3 regions of the Microbacterium sp. 05N427 genome follow, and region 1 is predicted to be linked to each of the others. Evidence: riboswitches for the same ligand, from Rfam matches in the RefSeq annotation. Region 1 holds a riboswitch; each other region holds the start of a gene.

What was found. Region 1 has a riboswitch for thiamine pyrophosphate ahead of AC1DG4_RS07560 (ECF transporter S component). Riboswitches for the same ligand answer to the same signal wherever they lie in the genome.
Region 2: linked by a shared signal. The riboswitch ahead of thiC (phosphomethylpyrimidine synthase ThiC) and the one ahead of AC1DG4_RS07560 (ECF transporter S component) in region 1 are both predicted to bind thiamine pyrophosphate.
Region 3: linked by a shared signal. The riboswitch ahead of thiM (hydroxyethylthiazole kinase) and the one ahead of AC1DG4_RS07560 (ECF transporter S component) in region 1 are both predicted to bind thiamine pyrophosphate.

Annotation. Positions count from the first base shown of each region.
Region 1 is NZ_JBFTMT010000006.1:178,604-182,810, reverse strand. It holds gene AC1DG4_RS07570 (ABC transporter ATP-binding protein) at 1-241, shown strand, start outside; gene AC1DG4_RS07565 (D-alanyl-D-alanine carboxypeptidase family protein) at 449-2,356, opposite strand; TPP riboswitch at 2,464-2,573, shown strand; gene AC1DG4_RS07560 (ECF transporter S component) at 2,569-3,210, shown strand; gene AC1DG4_RS07555 (ABC transporter ATP-binding protein) at 3,212-4,207, shown strand, end outside.
Region 2 is NZ_JBFTMT010000001.1:105,598-109,804, reverse strand. It holds gene thiO (glycine oxidase ThiO) at 1-728, opposite strand, end outside; gene thiC (phosphomethylpyrimidine synthase ThiC) at 735-2,468, opposite strand; TPP riboswitch at 2,464-2,571, opposite strand; gene AC1DG4_RS00500 (MDR family MFS transporter) at 2,804-4,207, shown strand, end outside.
Region 3 is NZ_JBFTMT010000007.1:326,226-330,432, reverse strand. It holds gene AC1DG4_RS09695 (bifunctional hydroxymethylpyrimidine kinase/phosphomethylpyrimidine kinase) at 1-1,576, opposite strand, end outside; gene thiM (hydroxyethylthiazole kinase) at 1,573-2,439, opposite strand; TPP riboswitch at 2,430-2,523, opposite strand; gene pheT (phenylalanine--tRNA ligase subunit beta) at 2,673-4,207, opposite strand, start outside.

The sequences.
Region 1 (4,207 bases):
GTACTGGCGGCTGTACCAGTCGCAGTTCGAGCAGGCCGCGAGCGACACCGACGCCGACGAGGCGCTCGTCACCGGCACCGTCACGGTTCCGGTGGACGGATCCGTCGCGTCCGAGGTCGAGGCCGGTGCCGCCGCCGTGATCGGTGCGGGGACCGCCCCGGTCGCCGTCGCCGAGCGCGTCATCGAGTCGGCCGAGTCGCCGGAGAACTCGTCGTGGGAGATCGAGGACGACAGAGTCTGACCTCGTCCGCACCGACGTGAGCGCCGTCGTCCTGTTAGCAGGGCGGCGGCGCTTTCTCGTGGCGTGACGGCTCACGTCAGAGGTCGTGTTGTCGCTCAGGTCGCGATTTGTGCCGTTCTGCGCCTGCTTTAGCGGCAGAAAGTGCGACCTGAGCGGAGAAAGTGCGACCTGAACCGAGAAAGCGGGCGGCAGTCCGGATCCGTCGGCCTACTTCGTCAGGCCGAACAGTTCGAGCGGGTGGGTGAGACGCCACCAGAAGCTCGGGCCGTGCAGGGCGGTACGCAGCTCCAGCGGCACCGAGGCGGAGTCCAGCGGGCCCTTGAGGCTGAGCGTGCCCGCCTTTTCGCCGGCCTTCCAGCCGTCCCCGAGCGAGAACTTCGTGGTCGCCGTTGCGGAGGCGCCATTCCACAGCACCACGCGGGCGCTCTCGGCGGCCACCACCTGGGTGGTCTCGCCCCACGCCGTGTCGACCGTGCCCAGCGTCGCGCCCTTGTCCACCGTCTGCGGCTGGTCCTTCAGCGCCGCCTCGAGACCGGCGTAGAGCGCACGCGAGGCGTCGACCCGACCCGCATCGCTGTCCTGCCCGAGGGCGGCCACGTAGATCCGTACGACGGCGTCCCCGTCCGTGACGTCCTTGGCCGAGAGCAGGTTGTAGCGGGTATCGGCGCCGTCGCCGATCGTGCCGGTCTTGATGCCCACGATGCCGGCATCGTCGATGAGTCCGTTGGTGTTCTTCACGACACCCGCGCCGGGCAGCTCGACGCTCTTCTGCTTCACGATCCCGGCGACCACCGGGTTCTTCTCGGCGATCTGACCGAGCTGGATGAGCGCGCGCGGGGTCGAGACGTTGCCGAAGTCGAAGCCTGAAGGGGTCACGACCGTGATGTCGGCGAGGTCGTGCTGGCTCAGCCATTGATTCGCGGCGGCCGCATAGTTCTCATCCGAGCCCCACACCTCGCGGGCGAGGCGGTCGGCGTAGTTGTTCGCCGACCCGAGCAGGATCCCCTCGTACAGCTGGTACTGCGTGAGGGATCCGCCGACCGGGACGTCGAGCGCGGACTGGTCCTGGCGGAGGTAGCTCCAGTAGTCGTCGCTGTCGGCCTGCGTGAACGCGAAGGACGGGCCCTGCTCACCGGCCTTGAGGGGCATCTTGTCGAGCGAGGCGAGCACCGTCACGAGCTTCGTGATGCTCGCCATCGGAGCGTGCTGCTCGGCCGAGGCGATCGTGCCGATGCCGGCGACGCCCACCGCGGCGCTGCCCGTGGCAGGCCAGGCTGCGGCGGCCGCGGGAGCGGCGGGGGGCTGGAACGCGACGGGGGCCGCGACGGGTTGCACGGCGTTGAGCGGCCAGAGCGCGGTCGTGGCGCCGTACGCGATGATCACGGCGAGCACCCCGCCCAACGGCAGCAGCACTCCCGGTCGGGCCAGGCTGCGGTGCGGGACATCGTCCAGCAATGCACGGGACGGAGCCGCGGCTGCGGCGTTGCCTGCGCCGACCCGAGTCACGTCGACCCAGGAGAGCGCGGCGGCCGGCGGGCGGTCGGGGCCGCGGACGAGCGATGCCGAGGGCAGCGGCCGTGCGGCGCGGGTCGGGGCGGTGGGAGCGACGGCCGGAGATCCGGCTGCCGGGGATGCGGCGGCGGCGGGGGCGGTGGCGACGGCGGGGGCCGTTTCTGCCGGCGCAGCCGACGGTTCGACCGAGGCCGGATCCGTCGTGGCGGGCGTCACCGCCGCGTCCGTGGCGGGCGTCTCGGACATCGTCGCGACCCCGCCCGCGGCAGGCGACTCAGCAGGAGCCTCTGGCATCGGCGCGCTCTCGATCGCCGGATCCTTCTGGGCGACCGTTGATGCCGACGGCGCCGGATCCGCGGTGCCTCCGAACAGCGGCGCAGAAGAGGGGAAGTCCGGCGCGGGGAACAGCGGTTCCGGAGCGGGGGTCTCCCGCGGAGGGAACAGCGAGGCAGGCTCGGGCCGCTCCGGTGCGGCAGGGAACAGGGCTGCCGGTTCCGGCGCGAGCGCGTCGACGGCCGCGCGGGAGGCGTCGACAGCGGGTGCGTCGGCGTCGGCGATCTTCGGATCGACCTGGGCGGCCCCCGGACCGTCGTCATTGTTCACCCCCCTACCGTATCTGGCAGCCCTGTCAACGGCAGGTATCGCGGGCGTTCTCGCGTCACGCCGTGTGACGAGAAGGTCGCCGGTGCGCCCCGGCGGGGATAGGATGGGCGGATCACCACGGGAGTCCGGCGAGCCGGGCTGAGAGGGAGCGAATCGCGCTTCGACCGTCGAACCTGATCCGGATCATGCCGGCGCAGGGAGGAGCATTTCACATGCATGCATCTGCAACCGCACAGAACGTGAACAGCAGCGGGGCGGTCGCACGCCGCCTGAACTGGCGCGTCGTCGACATCGTCGTGGCCGCCGTGCTCGGCGTCGCCATCGGCCTGATCTTCTGGGTCTGGAACACGATCGGCTATGCCTGGTTCACCGCGGCCGACGGCCTCACCCCTGGCCTCGGCGGCATCGCGGTCGGGATCTGGCTGCTCGGCGGCGTGGTCGGCGGGCTCGTGATCCGCAAGCCAGGAGCCGCCCTCGTCGTCGAGGTCGTCGCGGCGATCGTGTCGATGCTGATCGGCAACATCTGGGGCGTCTCCACGGTGCTCGAAGGCATCGCGCAGGGCCTCGGGGCCGAGCTGATCTTCGCGATCTTCCTGTACCGCCGGTTCTCGCTGCCCGTCGCCGCGCTCGCCGGCGTGGCCGCCGCTGCGGGCGCCTGGCTGTTCGAGCTGTTCTACGGCAGCTCCCCGAACATCCTGAAGTCGGCCGAGTTCAACGCGATCTACCTCGGCGCCCTCGTCGTCTCGGGCGCGCTGCTGACCGGTGTCCTCGGATGGCTGCTCGTGCGCGCTCTCGCCGCGACCGGCGCCCTGAGCCGTTTCGCCGCGGGACGCGAGCTCCGCCGCGAGGTCTGACATGACCGCGGGTGCCGCTCGCGTCGTCGCGGACGGGTGGGGCTGGCGTTACGCCGGCCGCCGCCTGCCCGCGGTCAGCGACGTGACCTTCACGATCGAGCCGGGGGAGAGGGTGCTCCTGCTCGGTGCGTCGGGTGCCGGCAAGTCGACGCTCCTGACCGGCATGGCGGGGCTGCTCGGCGATGCCGATGAGGGTGAGAGCCGCGGATCCCTGCACGTCGACGGATCCGATCCGGAGGGCCAGCGGGGCAGGATCGGGCTGGTCCTGCAGGATCCTGATGCCGGTGTCGTGCTGAGCAAGGTCGGCGACGACGTCGCTTTCGGCTGCGAGAACCTCGGTGTGCCCGCGGAGGACATCCCCGCTCGCGTCGTGGAGGCGCTGGACGCGGTCGGTCTCGACGTGCCGCTGGACCGGTCCACGGCGGCGCTCTCTGGCGGACAGAAGCAGCGGCTCGCGCTCGCCGGGGCCCTCGCGATGCGGCCGGGGCTGCTGCTGCTCGATGAGCCGACGGCCAACCTCGACCCCGACGYCGTGCAGGAGATCCGAGCGAGCGTCGAGCACGTCGTGGCGGCGACCGGCGCCACGCTCGTGGTGATCGAGCACCGCACCGCGGTCTGGGCGGATCTGATGACCCGCGTGATCGTGGTCGGCGCGGACGGCGGGCTCCTCGCCGACGGGGCCCCGGACGACGTGTTCCGGGTGCACGGCGACGCCCTCGCGGACGCGGGCGTGTGGGTGCCGGGGCATCCGGTGGGCCTGCCGGTACTGCCGGTGGCGGATCCCGTCCCGGATGCCGCCGTCCTCAGGGCCCGTGCCCTCGCGATCACGCGTGACCGCCGGCATGCCGTGCAGCGCGGGCTCGACCTCGTGGTGCCGGATGGCGCGGCGACCGTGATCGTCGGTCCGAACGGGGCGGGCAAGTCCACGCTCGCCCTCACGCTCGCCGGACTCCTCGATGCGCTCGACGGCACCGTCGAGGCGGCGGAGAGGCTCCGG
Region 2 (4,207 bases), on a different contig from region 1:
CGCAGCGCCGGGCCGAGCGGCACGGGCAGGCCGGCCACCGCACCGGCGCCGAGGGCGTTGGCGAGCACGACCTCGTCCGCGTCCAGCACCGTTCCGCCGGCGAGACGCACGCCGGTCACCCGTGCATCCGGATCCGCCGACGCGCGCCGCAGCTCCGTCACGCGCTCCCGGACGATCCGCACCCGGTCGTCGGCCTCGAGGGCCTGCAGCAGCCGCGCCGCGAGCACGCGCGGATCGACCTGATGGTCGCCGCGGATCCGGTAGGCGCTCGTGACGCGCGGGCCGAGCAGCGGTTCCAGGGCGCGGGCGTCCCGGGCGGTCAGCGGCTCGGCGGCGAGCCCGTGCGCGGTGTGCGCGGCGTGCAGATCCGCGAGCGCGCGGCGATCGCCCTGATCGACCCCGACCAGCAGGGTCTCGCCGGGCCGGTAGCCGGCCGTCTCCTCGGCAGGCCGGCCCTCGGGCGTGAGCGCGCGCACGAACTCCGGATACCGCGCCGCGGACGCCAGCAGCAGCGGCAGCAGCTCGTCCTCCTGATAGTGGTACTCGCTCACCGGCGCGAGCATCCCCGCGGCGGCGAATGTGGCGCCGCGGGCGAGATCCGGGTCGCACAGCACCACGCGGCGACCCGTCCGCGCGACCCGCCACCCAATGCTCAGCCCGACGATCCCGGCGCCGACCACGACGATGCGGTCGCCGTCGCTCTCCACGGCGGCGCCCTTGCGCAGCATCCTGTCCTACCGCGATCCGACGGTCGGCATAGGCAGGTAGACCTGTCCCCCGGCCTGGGCGAACTCCGCGGACTTCTGCGCCATGCCGGCGATGCGCTCCTGCTCCGCGCCGTCGCCGAAGCGATCCCGGATGTCCTGCGAGATCCGCATCGAGCAGAACTTCGGCCCGCACATCGAGCAGAAGTGCGCGGTCTTGGCCGGCTCGGCCGGCAGGGTCTCGTCGTGGAAGGCCTCTGCGGTGTCCGGATCCAGCGACAGCGCGAACTGGTCGAGCCAGCGGAACTCGAAGCGCGCCTTCGAGAGCGCGTCGTCGCGGTCACGCGCACCGGGGTGGCCCTTGGCGAGGTCGGCGGCATGCGCGGCGATCTTGTAGGTGATGACCCCGGTCTTCACGTCATCCCGGTCGGGCAGTCCGAGGTGCTCCTTCGGCGTCACGTAGCAGAGCATCGCCGTGCCGTAGCGCGCGATCTCGGTCGCGCCGATCGCCGAGGTGATGTGGTCGTAGCCAGGGGCGACGTCGGTCACCAGGGGGCCGAGAGTGTAGAACGGGGCGCCGTCGCACAGCTCCTGCTGCCGCTCCACGTTCTCCCGCACCAGGTGGAAAGGCACGTGCCCCGGCCCCTCCACCATGACCTGGACGTCGTGCGTCCACGCCCGCTTCGTCAGCTCGGCGAGCGTGTCGAGCTCGGCGAACTGGGCGGCGTCGTTCGCGTCGGCGATGGATCCGGGCCGCAGCCCGTCGCCCAGCGAGAACGCGACGTCGTACTGCGCGAAGATCTCGCAGAGCTCGTCGAAGTGCGTGTAGAGGAAGTTCTCCTGATGATGCGCGAGGCACCAGCCGGCCATGATCGACCCGCCGCGGGACACGATCCCCGTCACCCGGTCCGCGGTGAGCGGCACATAACGCAGCAGCACGCCGGCGTGCACGGTCATGTAGTCGACGCCCTGCTCGCACTGCTCGATGACGGTGTCGCGATAGATCTCCCAGGTGAGCGCCGAGGCGTCGCCGTCGACCTTCTCGAGCGCCTGGTAGATCGGCACGGTGCCGATCGGGACCGGCGAATTGCGGATGATCCACTCGCGCGTGGTGTGGATGTCGTCGCCCGTCGACAGGTCCATCACGGTGTCGGCGCCCCAGGTGGTCGCCCACTGCAGCTTGGAGACCTCCTCGGCGATCGAGCTCGTCACCGCGGAGTTGCCGATGTTCGCATTGATCTTGACCAGGAACGCCTTTCCGATGATCATCGGCTCGGACTCGGGGTGGTTGACGTTGTTCGGGATGATCGCCCGGCCGGCCGCGACCTCGGCGCGGACCAGCTCGGGATCGCAGCTCTCCCGCAGCGCGACGAAGCGCATCTCGGGCGTGATCAGGCCGTCGCGGGCGTACCGCATCTGGGTGATCGTGCGTCCGGCACGGGCCCGGCGGACCGGCCGCCGCACGCCGCGCCACTCCGCGGAGGCGGCGCCGCGGCGGATCGCGGAGCGGCCGTCGTCGTGCAGATCGCGCGCCCGGCCCTGATACGCGTCGGTGTCGTCGCGGTCCGCGATCCAGCGCTCCCGCAGCGCGGCCAGGCCGACGACCGGATCGCTCCCCGGTCCTTCGGTGCGGTAGATCGTCACCGGCGGGTTCTGCGTCCCGTCCGGCGACGGATCCAGCGCGATCCGGGTGACGGGCACGTGCAGGTCGTGCGTGGAGTCGTGCAGATGCGCGAGCGCGCGCGCAGAATCGCGAGATCCCATGAGGGCTCCTACTTCCTTCGCCGGCATTACCCGGACAGGTTCGAACGGTTCGAGCCGCGTCAGCCCGATCTCAGCCCTTGCGAGGGCACCCGTGTGGATACCGACACAGTACACGCAACGCGCAGCACGGCTGCGCCGCGGGGTGCGCGCACTCTGCGTCCGCCGTGTCCCGGTCGGGCAGGATCCAGCAACCTCATAGGGATTCTGCGTTTGCGCAACCTTTCCTTTCGTGTAATCTTGCATGGCTGCAACATTCTTGCCGCCAACGTCGGCGCTCGAAGCGACGGGTGTCGACGACGGGCGACGGCGTCCTCGATCCACGTGAAAGGGACTCCATGTCCACCGCGACAGCAACTACAGGGGCGACGCGCACGGAGCGCAAGCAGAACGCCCCGATCATGACGCACAGGCAGATCCTGCTCGTCATCTACGGCCTCATGGCCGGCATGTTCCTCTCGTCGCTCGACCAGACGATCGTGGGAACCGCGATCCGTACGATCGGCGATGACCTGCACGGCCTCGATCAGCAGGCCTGGGTCACCACCGCCTACCTGATCACCTCGACGATCTCGGTGCCGATCTACGGCAAGCTCAGCGACATCTTCGGTCGCCGACCGCTGTTCATCTTCGGCATCACGGTGTTCATCCTCGGATCCGTGCTGTCGACATTCTCGACGTCGATGCTGATGCTGGCCGGCTTCCGCGCCTTCCAGGGCATCGGCGCCGGCGCGCTGATGTCGCTGCCGCTCGCGATCATGGCGGACATCCTCGCTCCGCGCGAGCGCGCCAAGTACCAGGGCTACTTCTTCGCCGTGTTCGGCATCTCCTCGCTGATCGGCCCGCTCGTCGGCGGTCTGTTCGCCGGCGCGAACGAGATCCTCTGGATCTCGGGATGGCGCTGGGTATTCCTCATCAACCTGCCGATCGGCCTCATCGCGCTCGGCATGGTGATCGCGTTCCTGCACCTTCCGAAGGTCGGAACGCACAAGAACCCGCGTATCGACTGGTGGGGAGCGACGGCCGTGATCGTGGCGCTCGTACCGCTGCTGCTCGTGGCCGAACAGGGCCGTGAGTGGGGCTGGTCCTCGTTCGCCGCGATCGCCTGCTACGTCATCGGCGGCCTGGGCGCCATCGCCTTCGTGCTGATCGAGATCGCGATGAAGGACGACGCGATCATCCCGATCCGCCTGTTCCACTCCAACACGTTCTCGATGGCGACCGTCATCGGCGTGCTCGTCGGCTTCGGCATGTTCGGCGCGATGATGACCATCCCGCTGTACATGCAGATCGTCGCGGGCCTGACCCCCACCGAATCCGGCTTCGCCATGCTGCCGATGGTCGTCGGCCTCATGACGTCGTCCATGGCCGCCGGTCAGATCACGTCGCGCACCGGGAAGTACGGCATCTTCCCGCGCACCGGCACGCTGTGCACCGCTCTCGGATTCCTGCTGCTCACCTTCGTCTCGTCCAGCACGCCGGTGTGGTTCATGATGATCGGCATGTTCGTGGTCGGTCTCGGACTCGGTCAGCTCATGCAGTCGCTCACGATGGCGAGCCAGAACGCGGTGTCCGCGCCCGACATGGGCGTCGCCACGAGCGCCGCGACCTTCTTCCGCCAGATCGGCGGAACGCTGGGTACGGCGATCATGCTCTCGATCCTGTTCACGCTGCTTCCGCTGAACATCACGCACAGCATGGCCGACAAGCCGACCCTGACCGCCGCGCTGAACGCGGCTCTG
Region 3 (4,207 bases), on a different contig from region 1:
TCGAGGACCACCACTCCGCGGCGATCGCCGCGCGGCCAGGAGCGGCTTCGAGGCCTCCGCGCCGCCACAGCCCGGCGAAGTGGCTGACCGGGCCGTGACCGGATCCGACCTGAAGTCCGGCGCCGGCGGCGATCGACTCCCGCAGCCACGACCGCACCTCGGCGACCGCATCCCGCCAGTCGTGATCGGCCGCCCGGCGGGTCGCGAGCCCGGCGGACAGCGAGCAGCCGGTGCCGTGCGTGCTGGCCGTCCGGATCCTGGATCCGGGATACTCGCGCACCGGCCCGGAGGGACCGACGAGCGCATCGGGCGCCTCGTCGCCGCCGAGGTGCCCGCCTTTCACGAGCACCAGCGCACCCGTCTCGGCCGAGAGCCGTTGCGCCTGGGCGAGGGCGCCGGTCCAGCTCGTGGCCGCGGGCTCTCGCGCGAGGACGGCGAGCTCCGGCAGGTTCGGTGTGAGGAGATCGGCCAAAGGCAGCAGGGCGCGCAGCGCGTGCTCCGCCTCGGCGTCCAGCAGCCGATCGCCGCTGGTGGCGATCATGACCGGATCCAGCACGACGGTGGGCGGCCGGTGCTCCTGCAACCAGGATCCGACCTCGGCGATCACCGCGGATCCGGCGAGCATCCCGATCTTCACGGCGTCGATCCGCACGTCGTCGCTGATCGCGTCGAGCTGGGCGCGCAGGAACGCGGCGGGCGGGACGTGCACGCCTCTGACTCCGCGGGTGTTCTGTGCGGTCAGTGCGGTGATCGCGGCCATGCCGTAGCCGCCGTTCGCAGCGATGGCCTTGAGGTCGGCCTGGATTCCCGCCCCGCCGGACGGGTCGCTGCCCGCGATCGAGAGCACGCGGGGCACCCCGCCCGCGCCCCAGGCGCGCAGCAGCTTGCGTGCGGCGACGCGCGGATCCGGCGCCGCGCACAGCGCCGACACCACCGCGACCCCCGCCGCTCCCGCGGCGCGGAGCGCAGCCGCGTCGGTCCGCTCGATGCCACCGATCGCGACGCACGGCAACGGGCTCGCCGCGGCGAACGCGGCGAACCCCGCCACGCCGAGCTCCGGCGGATGGTTGCGCTTGGTCGTCGTGGGGTGGATCACGCCAACGCCCAGGTAATCGACCGTGCCCGCCGGCAGCGCCATCGCGGCTTCGAGGTGCGCCGGCTGGTTCGCCGTGAGCCCGACGATCGCGTCGGGGCCCAGCACCGAACGGGCGACGAGCGGCGACACGTCCGACTGACCGATGTGGATGCCGTCCACGCGCGCGCCTCGGCGCCGCGCCTCCACGACGGCGTCGAGACGATCGTCGACCACGAGCAGTGCCCGACCGGCGATGACCTCGGAGAGTTCGACGAGCTGCTCCACGATCGACCCGTCATCGGCGTCCTTGTCGCGCAGCTGCACGATCCGCACGCCGCCGGCCACGGCGGCGTCGACGACGGCGGGCACACCGCGTGCGCCGCTCAGCACGGGGTCCGTGACGAGGTAGAGGGCGAGGTCGTCGGCCGTGAGCCGGCGCCGGGCGCCCGCCTGCGCGGTGCGCGCGGGGCGCGGCGCGGTGGCGACGTCCGCGAGCGTCATGCCGTGGCCCCCGCGGTCTCGATCGTCACGACGTCGACCCGGGCGCGCGCCGCGAGGGACTCCGGCCGGATCGCGGCGAGGTCGTCGAGCAGGGCGACGGCGAAGGATCCGGGTCCTCCCGACCGCGCCGCAGCGTCTTCGGCGGCGAGCGTGTAGACCAGCGTGGCCGCAGCGGCGGCGACCAGAGGGCTGTCGCCCGTCCGTCGCGCGGCGCCGAGGAAGGCAGCCATCACCGCGCCGAGCGCGCAGCCGCCGCCGGTGACACGGGTGAGCAGGACGTCGCCGTTCGCGATGCGGACCTCGCGATCCGCGTCGACGAGGAGATCGACCGGGCCGGACACGGCCACCGCTCCCCCGGTGACCCTGGCCAGGTCTCGGGCCGCGTCGGCCGCGGCCTCTGTGCCGTCCAGCGCATCGACACCGCGCCCGCCCTGGCTCTGGCCGGCGAGGGCGAGGATCTCCGAGGCGTTGCCGCGGATGACCGTGGGGCGCAGGGCGAGCAGGTCCTGCGCCAGCGCCGTACGCACCGGCAGTGCGCCGACCGCGACCGGATCAAGCACCCACGGGGTGCCGGCCGTGCGCGCACCGCCGACAGCCTCGAGGCTCGCGGAGCGCTGCTCGGGCGTGGGAGTGCCGAGGTTCACCAGCAGCCCGGACGAGATCGCGGCGAACATGCCGGCCTCCCCCGTGATGTCCACCATCGCGGGCGCGGCTCCCAGCGCGAGCAGCACGTTGGCGGTGAACCCGGTGACCACCGAGTTCGTGATGCAGTGCACGAGCGGGGGCTCCGCCCGCAGCTCCGCGAGAAGGTCCGCGGCGGATTCCACCACGGATTCGGACTTTGTTTCCAGACGCGCGCTCATCGCGACATCCCTTCGCTAGTACGACCTAGATCAGGTTCGACGGGTGTGTTCTCAGCCGCGGATGCGGCACCCCGTGTCACTGCCGGTCAGTCTAGCCAGGACGGCTCGGTCCGAACCACGATGGATCCGGATCCGTTCCCGTCACGCGACGGATGCGCGACGAGAGAACGCCTGCACGATGGATCCGTGGATCCGGTCGTGCAGGCGTTCCCGTGTCGTGCGTGCGTCGCGTCTCAGTCGCGGATCTGAGCCCCGAAGCGCTCGGTCGCGACGGCGACGCCGGCGAGCTTCGCCTCGGTCGCCTCGGCGGCGGTCAGGGTGCGGTCATCGGCCCGGAAGCGCAGCGCGAAGCTCAGGCTCTTGGATCCGTCCGCCACGCCCTCGCCGCGGTAGTCGTCGACGAGGCGGACGGACTCGAGGAGCGCGCCCGCGCCCTCGGACAGGGCCGCGCTCACCTCGGCGGCGGGGATTCCCGCGTCCACCACGAGCGACACGTCCTGCGTCGCGGCCGGGTAGGTCGACAGCGATGCCGCGACCACGCGCTCCCCCGCCAGGGCCAGAACCCGGTCGAGGTCGAGCTCGAGCACCACCGCGCGCCCCGGCAGGTCGGCGTCGGCCGAGACCTGCGGGTGCAGTTCGCCGACGTAGCCGACCACGGTCGCAGAGCCTGTCGAAGCGTCGCGCACCTGCAGCACGCCGGTGCGTCCCGGGTGCAGAGCCGCGCGGCTCCCCTGCACGACGTCGATCTCGACGCCGGCCGCCTCCGCGATCACGCGCACAGCGTCGAGCGCCTCGCTGAGACCGTACTCCTCGGCCGCGCGCCCCGGCTGGCGGGGGGTGACGTGCCCGGTGAACAGGGCCGCGACGAGGCGGGCCTGCGGCGGGATCGAGGCGTCCAGGGCCGCGAGCGTGTCATCCGAGGGCTTGACGCCGAGCGGCGGCACCTCGTCGGTGCCGTAGACGACGCCCGGCTCGGGCAGGAACACGACGCCGGTCTCGAAGATCGCGAGATCCACGAGACCGCGCGCGATGTTGCGGTGCGCGATCTGCAGCAGACCGGGGAGCAGCGAACGACGCAGGAACGGCGCCTGCCCGTCGAGCGGGTTCGCCAGGCGCACGCCGGGGATGCGATCCCCCGAGGCCGAGCCGTGCAGGTCGTTCTGCTCCTCGGTGGTGAACGGGAACGCCGGGGTCTCCACGAGCCCTGCGGCGGCCAGGGCGTTCGCGACGCGACGCCGGCCCTGCTGCAGGTCGGTGAGTCCGCGGCCGGACGGCGGCGTCGGGAGCACGGACGGGATCCGGTCCAGTCCGTGAATGCGCGCGACCTCCTCGGCCAGCGACCACTTGTCGGTGAGGTCAGGGCGCCAACTCGGCGGGATGACGTTCCAGCCGGAGTCGGCCGCCGTCACCTCGGCGCCGATCGTCTCGAGGGCGCCCGTCACCTCGGCGTCGGTGTAGTCCACGCCGATGAGGCCCTGCACGAAACCGGCCGGAAGGTCGATGCCCTCGATGAAGACCTCGGCGAAGAGCGCGCCGCCCTCCTCGGTCAGCGTGCCCCCGGCGAGCGAGACCATGAGGTCGGCGACGCGGCGCGCGGCGGCGAACGGGATGAGCGGATCCACTCCGCGCTCGAAGCGCTTGGACGCCTCGCTGGGCAGCTTGTGCCGACGGGCGGAGCGCGCGATCGTGATCGGATCGAACGTCGCCGCCTCGATCAGCACGTTGCGCGTGGTCCCGCTCATCTCGGTCGTGCCGCCGCCCATGACGC